DNA from 4 places in the Peribacillus sp. R9-11 genome. Region 3 is predicted to be linked to each of the others. Evidence: riboswitches for the same ligand, from Rfam matches in the RefSeq annotation. Region 3 holds a riboswitch; each other region holds the start of a gene.
The links. Region 3 has a riboswitch for S-adenosylmethionine ahead of RE409_RS07375 (Fur-regulated basic protein FbpA). Riboswitches for the same ligand answer to the same signal wherever they lie in the genome.

Region 1 (3,152 bases), 1.2 Mb from region 3:
AACAAATTCATCGAAGTAGGCAACTGTTTGGAATGAATTCGCATCAATTTCTCCTTCACTTAACGCAAGGTTCGGTTGGATATAATCATTAAAAGTAACAAGTTCGATATTCAGCCCATCCTTTTTCGCTAAGTCAACAATGTATTCCCATGTTCTCGTATCCCCGCTGCTGACACCGACTTTCACTGTTTTCACATCATCTGAATTACCTGTTGACTCCGCTTTGTTTCCACATGCTGCAGCCACAATGGCCAATGCCAATACCATGATCGTTAATAAGATTTTCTTCATTTCTCCTACCTCCTGTTATTTTTATCTTCTTCTGATTTTTCTTGAAACAAAATTCCCGGTGGATTGCAATAATTGAACGATGATCACGAGCGCCGCTACTGTGACGACCATCGTCATCGTATCGAACCTTTGATAACCGTAAGCTAAGGCTAAATCTCCTACCCCACCTGCACCGACAGCACCTGCCATGGCCGTAGATCCAACAAGGCCAATTGTCGCTGTTGTAAATGTAAGGATCAACGAACTAAGTCCCTCGGGAATCAAAAAGCGATAAATGATTTGCCATGTCGTCGCCCCCATCGCCTGAGCTGCCTCGATGATCCCTTTGTCCACTTCCAACAGGGAGTTCTCCACAAGCCGGGCAATATAAGGAGCCGCGTAAAAGATTAGCGGAACAATGGCCGCATTCGTTCCGATCGCACTGCCGACAATCATTCTGGTAAACGGAATAAGTGCTACAAGCAAGATGATGAAAGGAACCGACCGCAATATATTGATGACCGGGTTCAATACATTAAAGATCCATTTATTCTCCAGGATGTGACCCTTTCTTGTAATGACAAGTAAGATTCCTAGCGGAAGTCCAATCAGCCCGGAAAATATCAATGAGATGGCTACCATATAAAGTGTGTCACCGAAAGCTGTCGACAGCTGGTCTGCCGTTATTTCCATTCCCCAAAGCGTATTACCCATTTATCTGCACCTCCTGGACGAGAATCCCCTCATCTTTAATATATTGATAAGCCTTGTCCACCTCTTTTTTGTTCCCTGTCACTTCAATAATTAAATTTCCAAAAGGTGTTTCTTGAATTTCAGAAATATTAGCTGATAAAACACTTAAATGAACATCATATTTTTTCGAGATGGTTGAAAGTAAAGGATTGCCTGATGTAGTACCAATAAAGTTAATTTTCCAAATAATCGGAATATATGATCCGGTATTTTTCAGGAAACTTTGTGGGATCTCGTCGTGAATAACAGTTCGTACAAAGTTTTTTGCGATACCTGTTTGGGGCTTCGCAAAAACTTCGAAAACCGAACCTTGTTCAACCACGCGTCCGCCTTCCATGACCGCAACCTTATTGCAAATTTCCCTAATTACAGACATTTCATGAGTGATTAGCAAAATGGTAATATTGTATTCTTTATTAATTTTTTTTAAGAGCTGCAGTACAGCACTAGTTGTTTGTGGATCCAATGCTGACGTCGCTTCATCACACAAAAGAATCGATGGGTTGGTAGCCAACGCTCTAGCAATCCCTATTCGTTGCTTTTGACCGCCAGACAATTGTTCCGGATAACTCCTTGCTTTACTTGATAAGCCAACGAACTCTAACAACTCGCCTACCCGCTCTTTGATTTCTTTACTAGGGGTTCCCGATAAAACTAGCGGCATGGCAATATTATCAAAAACTGTCTTTGAGTTAAGTAAGTTAAAATGTTGAAAAATCATGCCAATTTTTTTCTTTTCTGCCCGTAATTCCTTCGGGTTCAATTTGGTTAAATCCTTCCCCCCAACAATAACCTGTCCATCTGAAGGGTGTTCGAGTAGATTGACTAACCGAATCAACGTACTTTTTCCGGCTCCACTATAACCGACAACACCAAAAATATCGCCTTTTTCAACTGTCAAATTAATTCCTTTCAAAGCTTCAACAGTCTGTTTCTTTGTTTTATATACCTTTTTAACATTTTGAAATTCAATCATTCTGTCTCCCCCCACGCTGTTTATTTGTACGAATTCATTATCCAGAGAAGAGCTTTGCAAAGTTTCATAATGATAGGGTTAAATTTTCGAAACTCACGAGTAATTGCTCACAATTCACGAGTAAATGTGTGAAACTCACGAGTAATTGCGCGAAACTCACGAGTTAATCTGTCAAACTCACGAGTAATTGCTCACAATTCACGATTAGTGCGTGAAACTTACGAATAATTGCACCAATTCTCCAAATAACCATATACATTCTGAATAAACAAAAGAGGCCTCTTCCGTCATCAGACAGAAGAGGCCTCTTTTAGAAATAAAAAAGAGTAAACTCTTAATTTAATTATCTAAGAAAAGCTCCTTCTTATCTTTCAAACTTTCGTCCGTTGGAATTAGCACAGTATTTTTACAAAAGTAAAAACCCGCTGCCGAGGTATCATAGGGCCAAGTCCCTCCACATCTCTTGATAAGAAATAACGTATTTATTTAATTATGTTCCTCACTATATATTCAAATTTTACTAATGTCAACTCTATTTTGAATAATCTAAAATATTTTTACAGTATAATTTTTAATCGTTCATTTAACTATACCTTAAGACAGGTCAGATTTTGCCCTGCATACCATGTATACGGGTAACCTAGGCATAGACTCTATTACAAAAAAACGAAAACATTACGAAGTCAGTCAGGATTAGGACTTCCTTCCTCATAAGGAAAGCTCTGTATCTTGATGAAATAACGGCAAACCTTTGGCAAACTCACTATTCAGGTTGCTACTCACGGTCTGCCTTATCCATGCGGGGAGCTCCCTGCGCCCCCCACTCTTATAATCTTTTGATTGGGGTTTACGTTTATTTTTGAGTTTTTGACCATTTTTTGATAGCAAACTTTCGGTACGTTTAGTATCAAAAAAGAAAAAACAATAATAAATAGTACCATATATATGCGGTTATAAACTTTTTTGCATCTGTTTTAAATGTGTGAGGACCCTTTGCCCTCATATCTGTAATAATAAAAGTTATTTATTATTACAGCGAAGGAAGACTACACATGTGTTTTTTCATCTTTAGCACTATTATAAAAGCTCTTTCCTTAGAAGAGTTTATTTCTTTTAATTAAAAAACACTCGGTAGAGTTTGAATTCTATAGTA
Region 2 (3,152 bases), 260 kb from region 3:
AGCGGGAGGGTGATCATAGGCAATTATTTATTAACCATGTTAGCAGGATCTACCCATGCTTTAAATTCATCATCAGTCAAGAATTCCAATTTCAACGCTGCTTCTTTTAATGTAGAGTTGTCTTTGAATGCAGTTTTGGCAATTTTAGCTGCTTTTTCATAACCGATATGTGGGTTCAATGCTGTTACTAGCATAAGAGAACGGTCAACATTTTCTTTGATTTTATCTTCATTCGCTGTGATGCCTACTGCACAATTATTGTTGAAAGAGTGAATGCCTTCTGTCAATAATTTAACAGTTTGTAGGAAGTTATAAATGATAACTGGTTTGAATACGTTCAATTCGAAGTTACCTTGGCTTGCTGCAAAGCCGATTGTTGCATCGTTACCAACAATTTGTGTCGCAATCATTGTCAACGCTTCACTTTGTGTAGGATTTACTTTACCTGGCATGATAGAGCTGCCTGGCTCGTTTTCAGGAATAGCGATTTCACCGATTCCGCTTCTTGGGCCGCTTGCCAGCCATCTAACATCGTTCGCAATTTTCATTAAGTCCGCTGCTAATGCTTTTAATGCGCCATGAGCGTAAACAATTTCGTTATGACTTGTTAATGCATGGAACTTATTATCCGATGTTACGAAAGAATGTCCTGTATCCGCCGCTATTTGTTTTGCAGAAAGTCCTGGAAACTCTTTTTTCGTATTGATCCCAGTACCTACAGCTGTACCGCCTAGTGCTAGATTCAATAGTTTTTGACTGCTTTCTTCAATCATCACTAAGTCTTTATCAAGCATCGCTTTCCAACCAGAGATTTCTTGGCCTAAAGTTAGTGGTGTTGCATCTTGAAGATGTGTACGTCCAATTTTCACAAGATCCCAGAATTCTTTTTCTTTTGCTGCAAAAGTATCACGAAGTACTTTAATAGCCGGTACTAATTTTTCAGCAACTTCCATATAGGCTGCAATATGCATAGCCGTTGGGAATGTGTCATTAGAGCTTTGCGCCTTGTTGACATCATCATTTGGGTGAAGGGTTTCGGACTCACCGTTTTCTTTTAACCATTCATTCCCTTTGTTAGCGACCACTTCATTCACATTCATATTACTTTGCGTGCCACTGCCTGTTTGCCAGACCACAAGAGGGAAATGTTCATCAAGTGTACCTTCTAGAATTTCGCCACAAATTTTAACGATGGCATTCTTTTTCACTTCAGAAAGATCACCAAGGTCATAGTTCACTTTAGCTGCCGCTTGCTTTACATATGCAAACGCACGGACTAATTCAATCGGCATTTTTTCATTACCAATTTTGAAGTTGTTACGGCTTCTCTCGGTTTGTGCTCCCCAATACTTATCAGCAGGAACTTTCACTTCACCCATCGTATCTCGTTCGATTCTGTATTCCATGTGTTCTCCTCCTATGTTTGCACTATCCACCGAAAACCTTATGTATATGAAATGAATAATGACATATTATTAATTCTTCTCTCTATACATTGTACAAACTTTATTATTTTAAAGCAAAGAAACAGAACAAAACCTTCCCTATATTTCAGAAAATCCATTTAATTAAACAAAGTCTCTTAAAGTATCTCAACACCTTATACCATCGCGTTTTTCACAATATTTAGGGGTTTTTCATTGGACCAATCATGTTTTGACAACGCTAGTCCTAATTAACCAATAAAGAATTATCGAGCAATATTTTCCCAGAATGTTCTTGACAGCACTTTATATATATAGTAAATTCAAAAGAAATTGAATAATCTAAACTCTTATCGAGAGAGGTATAGGGAATGGCCCGATGACACCTCAGCAACCTTCATTTGTTTCAAACCAATGAAAAGGTGCTAATTCCACAAGTTTGTGAACTTGGAAGATAAGAAGAATGACTCGTCCATACTTAACCAAGTCTTCTTCTTAAAGAAGACTTTTTTTTATTTTATAAAACACAAAGGAGCAGTGAAAACTATGTATAAAACAGAAACATATCTTGCTCAACTAGGTAATCGCAGTGAAACGGCGACAGGAACAGTCAATCCGCCGGTTTACTTTTCGACAGCTTTCCGCCACGAAGGAATTGGCCAATCAACTGGATTCGATTACACAAGGACAGGTAATCCAACACGTCAACTTTTGGAACAATCCATCGCCAACCTTGAAAGAGGTGACCAAGGATATGCTTGCAGTTCAGGAATGGCGGCCATTTCTACCATACTAGCCTTATTTAAATCAGGTGATGCATGGATAGTCAGCGAAGATCTATATGGTGGTACATATCGTTTGCTAGAACAAGGTTTTAAAAAATGGGGCTTACAGTGTGACTATGTAAACACTTGTTGTTTAGAGGATATCGAAAAAGCTATTACTCCTCAAACAAAAGCCATCTTTATCGAAACTCCCACTAACCCTCTTATGCAGCAAACAGATATTAGCGCTGTTGCCGCACTTGCCAAACAATTTAATTTACTGTTGATTGTTGACAACACTTTTTATACGCCGCTTCTGCAGCAGCCTATCCTGCTTGGAGCCGATATTGTAATCCATAGCGCAACGAAGTATCTCGGTGGTCATAATGATGTTCTTGCTGGACTAATCGTGGCTAAAGGTGCAGAATTATGTGATTCGATTGCCTTCCATCATAATGGAACAGGAGCGGTGTTGAGTCCATTTGATTCATGGCTGTTAATGCGCGGAATGAAAACCCTGGCACTGCGGATGGAACGTCATGAAAAGAACGCCAAAATCCTTGTAGATTATTTATCAGAACATGAATGTGTAACGGACGTCCTGTATCCCGGCAGAGGTGGTATGATTTCTTTCCGGATAATTGACGAAGCAGCGGTCAATCCATTTTTACAATCACTTTCATTAATTTCATTTGCAGAAAGTCTTGGAGGCGTTGAAAGCTTCATCACCTATCCTGCTACACAAACACATGCCGATATCCCTCTTGAAGTTAGAACTGCTAATGGGGTTTGTAATCGACTTCTACGCTTCTCGGTTGGCATCGAGGACAGCGACGATTTAATTCAAGACCTGCAACAAGCATTTGCACATGTAAAAAGGGAGGCACTACGATGACTAATCATGATTTCAGTTTTGAAACCAAATTACTTCATAACCAGCATAAATTCGATCCGACAACAGGCG
Region 3 (3,152 bases):
AAATGAATTGTCAGATAAACTGTAAAAAGTGTATGATACAATAAAAGCATTCAATGGAACGGATTTTCGTCAACCTCCTTTTATTCATAAATAGGGTGGGAATCCCATGTTTCTGGAGATTGTATACATAGTAAGGATAGGAGTTAAAATGATGGATCAGTATATAGATTTTAGGGATGCAGAACTAACAGATTTACCAAGAGTAGTCGAAATATATAATTCGACTATTGCTTCAAGGATGGTCACTGCAGATACAGAACCTGTTTCAGTGCAATCGAGGCTTAAATGGTTTGAGGAACATCATTCAGAAAAACGACCGCTTTATATTATTACATTCGAAGGAAAAACTGCTGGATGGATGAGTTTTCAATCTTTCTATGGTAGGCCAGCCTATGATTCCACTGCCGAGATCAGCATATATATTGATGATTATTTCCGGGGAAAAGGAATTGGACAAATTTCGATTCAAAAGGCAATTGAAGTGAGTCCAAAATTAGGAGTTAAGACACTACTTGGTTTCATATTTGCTCACAATACACCGAGCATAAGACTGTTTTCTAAATTTGGTTTTGAAGAATGGGCGCATTTACCTCAAGTTGCCGAGCTAGATGGTATTGAACGGGATTTAGTAATCCTTGGTAAGCGTGTTAATATTTGAATTTCATTATTTAAAAGCTATTGCCTTCATTCAGCAGTAGCCTTTTTTAGTTTCAATGAAGAAATCTATTTTAAAGTCACTGACGAAATTTAAAAATCACTATAAACTTTCTTAAGCAAAAAATATTGTGATTTTCATTTATTTGTTATAGCATTTAACAGCGAATCCAATTCTTGACTTGCTTGAACAGTTAGAAGGCTTGTAAAACCATAATCAGCTGCCAATTTAATCATTTCCCGTCTCTTTTCTTCTATTCTTTCTACGGTTATCTGTGGGGGCATCTATAGTCACTTCCTATTTATTCAATTTTCTTACATCTTTTATGATAAAGAAATAAGTAGTTAAAATCAACCATATATGGAAATTAAAATGTGTTATTCCACAAGGTAAATGTGACAAAAAGCCTATTCTATTCCCTGTTTGTGTCTTTTTTGTGACATTTTATATTCTTGACAAATATAAAAAAGCATTCACTCATGTACACTGCGAATGCTTTAATAATATTCATCAGATTAAATAATATTTTAAGATAGTAAAGTATTTTAAGAACTCTTACTATGTCATCCACTCTGAAGGAGACTCGATATTAGGTCTATTTATAACAATCTTATATTCATCTTCAAGCACTTTTAAAGGAACATCATAAAGATGTCTTTCATCAGAGGTTTTATAAACTCCATTCGCTAATAACTCTTCAATCAGCAATGCCTTCCTCTGTTCAATTCTCTTAAATAATTCTGCCATGTAAATGGCTCCTTTCCTTGTCTTCATCAGCCCGCCTTCATATGAGCTAAATTGTAGTAACAGGTATCATTTTCACCAAATTATATCTTTTCTATTATGTCACTAAACGTTATTTCACAAAAATAAAAGCCTCTTCTAATTCAAGAAGAGGCTTACAGTAGTCCGTTCGGCTCTTCTTATCTTCCAAGCGTATGCTTGTTGGATGTAGCACAGTTCCCAAAATGGGTCTGCTGCCGAGGTTTCTTTGGGCCAAGTCCCTCCACCTCTCTGGATAAGAATTCAATATATAAATGATGTAGACATGATTTTATCCCAATATTCTTCAAAAGTCAATCACATGGTTCTCCCTTTTTTTGATAGGTATTCTCTATAGACCCCATTCAAATTGGGTTGCAATTTCCTGGCTTTCTGATATGATGTCAGTAATTACATACATTCACACCACTAGGGGAGTCTTTTTAAGACTGAGATGGAATTTGTTCCGGACCCTTTGAACCTGAACCGGATCATACCGGCGGAGGGAAGTGGATGATATCGTCTTTAAACACATGACTTTATCCATCTGCCCCGCTCCGTATTTCAGGAGCGGTTTTTTTTTCAGATGGAAAAGGTGAATAATTAGACTGCTAGGGGAGCACTTTTGCTGAGAATCAAACCCTTTGCACCTGATCTGGTCATACCAGCGGAGGGAAGCAGGCTGTAAGAAGGAATTTGCTTCTTCCTCGGTAACAGCCGCTTTCTTTCAGAGAGCGGTTTTTTTGTTTATCAGATAGTGTATGCATACTTTACAATTTTAGTAAATTTTAAATTTCAAGGAGGATGTACCATGGAGAATACAAAATTAGAAACCTTCAGTGATAGACTTCATGAACGGGCAAAAGGAATCTGGAAAAGGAACCATACACATCCCTTTGTTCAGGCGATTGGAGATGGGACGCTTTCAGAAAAGAAATTTGCCTATTACCTAAAGCAGGACTATATCTATCTTATGGATTATTCCAAACTCTTTGCGTTAGGAGTCATCAAAGCTCATAATCTCGAAACCATGGCTAAGTTTGCAAGTATTTTGAATGAAACCCTTCAAGTAGAAATGGATATCCATCGACATTATGCTTTGGAATTCGGAATCAGCTCAATCGAATTGGAAAATACAGAACCTACTCCAACCACTCTAGCTTATACGGGTTACATGCTAAATGCAGCCCAAAATGGGACTTTGGCCGACCTGATTGCCTGCCTCCTTCCATGCGCTTGGGATTATTATGAGATCGGCTTGCTATTAAAAGAACAAAATGGTGAAGCATTAGAAAACAATCGCTATGCTGATTGGATTAAATCATATTCGTCTCCTGAATTCGGTAAAGCACACAAATGGCTGATTGCTTTGTTGGAAGAGTTAACAGAAGGCATGCCTGAAAAGGAACTTCTTAGATTAGAGAAGCATTTTTTGGTGACTTCCCGTTATGAATATTTATTCTGGGATATGGTTCAAAATGAGCAGGATTGGCCACTGTAGGATGTTGTCATGATGATGAATCCAATCAAGAAAATGACGTTGACTGCCATGATCACGGCCATTACTACCATAACTAGTTCATTCATTTTCATCCCGGCCGGATTTGCAAAAATCTTTCCGATTCAGCATCTGGCAAATGTCATGACAGCCGTTTTATTGGGACCGGCTTATGCGGTAACACAAGCTTTTTTAGTTTCCATCATTAGAAACATGTCTGGTACAGGTTCAATTTTC
Region 4 (3,152 bases), 1.7 Mb from region 3:
AGTCATCTTTTGTAAAGAATCCTTTAATAGGACTATAGGCCCCAGTACCTATTAATTCCAGGTCACTTAAAGCAATCTCATCAATTTCGATTGAGTTGTTTATTTTAGTAATATCATAGTCTGGTTCCCAACGATTGATCAACGTTCCTCCGTGCGGTAAGCTAACTGTCATACTAATTTCCCCCTAAATTTTCTATTTATTAAGATAAATGTAATCCGCATTCTGTTTTTTGCGCGCCCTGCCAACGTCCTGAGCGTAAATCATCGGCATTGATAGCAGGTGCCGTACATGTTTTACAGCCAATACTAGGATATCCATTATCGTGAAGAACATTATATGGAAGTCCATTTTTATGGGCATAGCGCCATACATCTTTCCATGTCCAATGAATAAGCGGGCATATTTTAATTGATTTAAACTTATTATCTTGATTAATATATTCCGTTAATGCTCTTGTTTCAGATTGCTCCCTGCGTAGTCCCGAGAGCCAAGCAGTTGCCGTTGAAAGTACCTCAGTAAGCGGCGCGATCTTACGTATGCTGCAACATTTATTTGAATCACGGAGCCATAACTCATCTCCATATTCAGTTGCTTGTTCCTCGAGCGTCAATGCCGGCTTTTTCATTTCAATTGAAAGCTGCGGATAGCGCTTTTTAACTTGTTCAATTAATTTGTAAGTCTCTTCAAAATGAACATCCGTATCCAGAAAAACAATTTTGGCTGAAGGATTGACCTTTGCCAATAAATCCGTAAGTACTATTCCTTCAATGCCGAAACTACATGCATAAATGAGTTTGTTACCATATTGGGAATTTGCCCACTCAAGAACTTCTAAAGCACCTTTTGTCTCACTGTCCTCAGGAAATGCAGGCAAAATCTCTGTGTCGAAATTTTCATAGTTTACTAATGCAGACAATCTTAAAGCCCCCTCTAAAAACTTGCTAAATGTTTCACAGAATAGAGTAACTTGCGATTAATACTCGCTGTTGTTTTTTAACGCTTAAAAGACCCTAGAAAAAAGAGACGAATTTAACTAATACTCTCTTTTATATCAGTTAAATCCACCTCTAGTTTTCTAGTCAGCAGATACCTTATTTAATTCTCAGCTTTTCATTTCTTTCCATTTGGATAATTTTACCATCCTGGACGATAAGTGTTATGGATCCATATTTCATCGACTTAAGCATTTCTTGTAGGCGTTCAAATATTTCCTCCAGCTGATTCTCTTTTTCCAAGCCAGTTCCTCCTTTAAGAAAATCCGAGACTAGCTTATCGTATAGCTGACCCGTTTATAAAATGCATTTTCTTAAATTTATATATTCCAAAACATCTTACAATGCTATGGTTTGCAAACGAATTTTACAGAAATAAAAACCCTTCCATGATGGAAAGATTTTCAAGGTAATATTTTTTACCTTATCTTCCAAAATGATCAACATTTTGTTGGATGTAGCACCTTGCATCCATCATGCAGGTTGCTGGACTTCAAAGGGCCAATTCCCTCCGTCGCTCTGGATAAGTTTTATTATTTTAAATATTAACATATATTTATTCCTTGTCAATGGAGTTTTCTTATAAAATAACTTGGATTAATAAAATGGGTGAACTGTTATTATTATACACACTTTTCCTTGAACGGATATTGTATAAGTTAAATATGAAAATAGACTCATTTTCAAGAGAAACTCTTAAAAAAAATGAGTCTATTTCATTACTTACCTCTTTTTACAATTGTTTAAGGCCTAATTGTTAAGGTTAATTAGTTTTAATGATTGTACATAAATAATCTTTAATCTCATGAAAATAAAAATAGTTCAAAACCTTAAGCCTTTACTTTTAGTCTATTAACAGCATTTAATTATTTCTTAATTGAATCGCTTCAACAAATTCTTGCACCTGACTTTGCACACGATCAACTAATTCGCTATCTTTAATTGGGCTTTCTGGATTCTGCTTATCTATTTCCTTATCTACAAAATATAAGCCCTGCAACGGCTCACCTTTTAAAATTGAAATTAAAGGTTTAAGTGCGTAATCAATCGCCAATAAATGCCTGTTACTTCCACCAATCATAATTGGCAGAACAGGCTTATTTTTAAATGCACCCTCAGGTAGCAAATCAATCAAAGCTTTTAACACGCCTGTGTAAGATGCCTTATATACTGGTGAACCAATAATGATACCTCTAGCTTCCTGAATTTTTTCTGAAAGCTTTATTATATCTTCACTATTATACCGGCCTTGGAATAGATCATCTGCGGAAAAATCCGTTATAGAGTAATAAGCAGTGGTAAACCCCACTTGTTCAACTAGTGATCGAACATGTTTTAAAGAGATATCAGTTCTTGATGGACTCGCTGGACTGCCTGATAAAATTACGATTTCGCTCATATAAATTTCCTCCTATTATTTTCTTATCTGCGATAAGACTTGCTGATTCAATAAAAATCACTCAATCACTAATAAATCGGATAAGAACCCTGCCTAGGTAAAGTCATGTATCATATAATCATCGTAATATTCAGAAAAATAAAAGTCAAGTGTTTAACTCGGGATTAATATGAATAACCTATTCAGAAACTTTCATCAGTTATCCCCCTCTTTTTTCCCTGAAATTTAAATCTGTTTCTTCCTTGACCTTTTAATTTTTGCATCTCCAAAATAACAGGTATAGTTCCATTCTTCGGATTACACTAGTTTGCACAATGTATCGTCAAGTCTAGAGGTACAAGCTTGAATAACTAATACTAATAGTAGATAAAGCAACGGTCATATTTGCGGCTTGTTGACTCATACGCCTTAAATATGACCGTTTATTTATGTATTATTGCTTTTTCCATGAATCCCATATACTAAAAGCTGAGCAATACTCTTTATTCGTTCCTCAGTAAAATACGGTTCCGTTTTCTGTTGATGAATCTCATAATGGGTCGATAAAGCTAATGTAAAAGAAATAATTCCTACATTAAATAAGATAATATCGGAAATATAGTGAATCTCTCCAGTATCAATTCTCTTCTGAAGTTCAATAAGCTTAGCATTTGGCTTGAAGATTTGCTCAACATATTGTTTAGAAATTTCTTGATCGTATTGAGTTTCTCGAAATAATATCGAATACTGTTCTTTATTTTCAAGAATTTTTTTTATCAAT

Region 1: another riboswitch for S-adenosylmethionine. It lies ahead of RE409_RS01745 (methionine ABC transporter ATP-binding protein); the one in region 3 lies ahead of RE409_RS07375 (Fur-regulated basic protein FbpA).
Region 2: another riboswitch for S-adenosylmethionine. It lies ahead of RE409_RS06105 (methionine biosynthesis PLP-dependent protein); the one in region 3 lies ahead of RE409_RS07375 (Fur-regulated basic protein FbpA).
Region 4: another riboswitch for S-adenosylmethionine. It lies ahead of RE409_RS15540 (YezD family protein); the one in region 3 lies ahead of RE409_RS07375 (Fur-regulated basic protein FbpA).

Annotation. Positions count from the first base shown of each region.
Region 1 is NZ_CP133763.1:339,818-342,969, reverse strand. It holds gene RE409_RS01755 (MetQ/NlpA family ABC transporter substrate-binding protein) at 1-291, opposite strand, end outside; gene RE409_RS01750 (methionine ABC transporter permease) at 313-963, opposite strand; gene RE409_RS01745 (methionine ABC transporter ATP-binding protein) at 977-1,999, opposite strand; SAM riboswitch class I at 2,361-2,472, opposite strand.
Region 2 is NZ_CP133763.1:1,272,728-1,275,879, reverse strand. It holds gene fumC (class II fumarate hydratase) at 24-1,406, opposite strand; SAM riboswitch class I at 1,772-1,885, shown strand; gene RE409_RS06105 (methionine biosynthesis PLP-dependent protein) at 1,971-3,083, shown strand; gene metC (cystathionine beta-lyase) at 3,080-3,152, shown strand, end outside.
Region 3 is NZ_CP133763.1:1,528,784-1,531,935, reverse strand. It holds gene RE409_RS07385 (GNAT family N-acetyltransferase) at 152-658, shown strand; gene RE409_RS07380 (aspartyl-phosphate phosphatase Spo0E family protein) at 793-939, opposite strand; gene RE409_RS07375 (Fur-regulated basic protein FbpA) at 1,214-1,429, opposite strand; SAM riboswitch class I at 1,576-1,680, opposite strand; TPP riboswitch at 1,839-1,942, shown strand; TPP riboswitch at 2,021-2,110, shown strand; gene tenA (thiaminase II) at 2,229-2,918, shown strand; gene thiW (energy coupling factor transporter S component ThiW) at 2,934-3,152, shown strand, end outside.
Region 4 is NZ_CP133763.1:3,207,907-3,211,058, forward strand. It holds gene sat (sulfate adenylyltransferase) at 1-172, opposite strand, end outside; gene RE409_RS15535 (phosphoadenylyl-sulfate reductase) at 201-878, opposite strand; gene RE409_RS15540 (YezD family protein) at 1,093-1,236, opposite strand; SAM riboswitch class I at 1,415-1,523, opposite strand; gene ssuE (NADPH-dependent FMN reductase) at 1,856-2,392, opposite strand; gene RE409_RS15550 (TetR/AcrR family transcriptional regulator) at 2,819-3,152, opposite strand, start outside.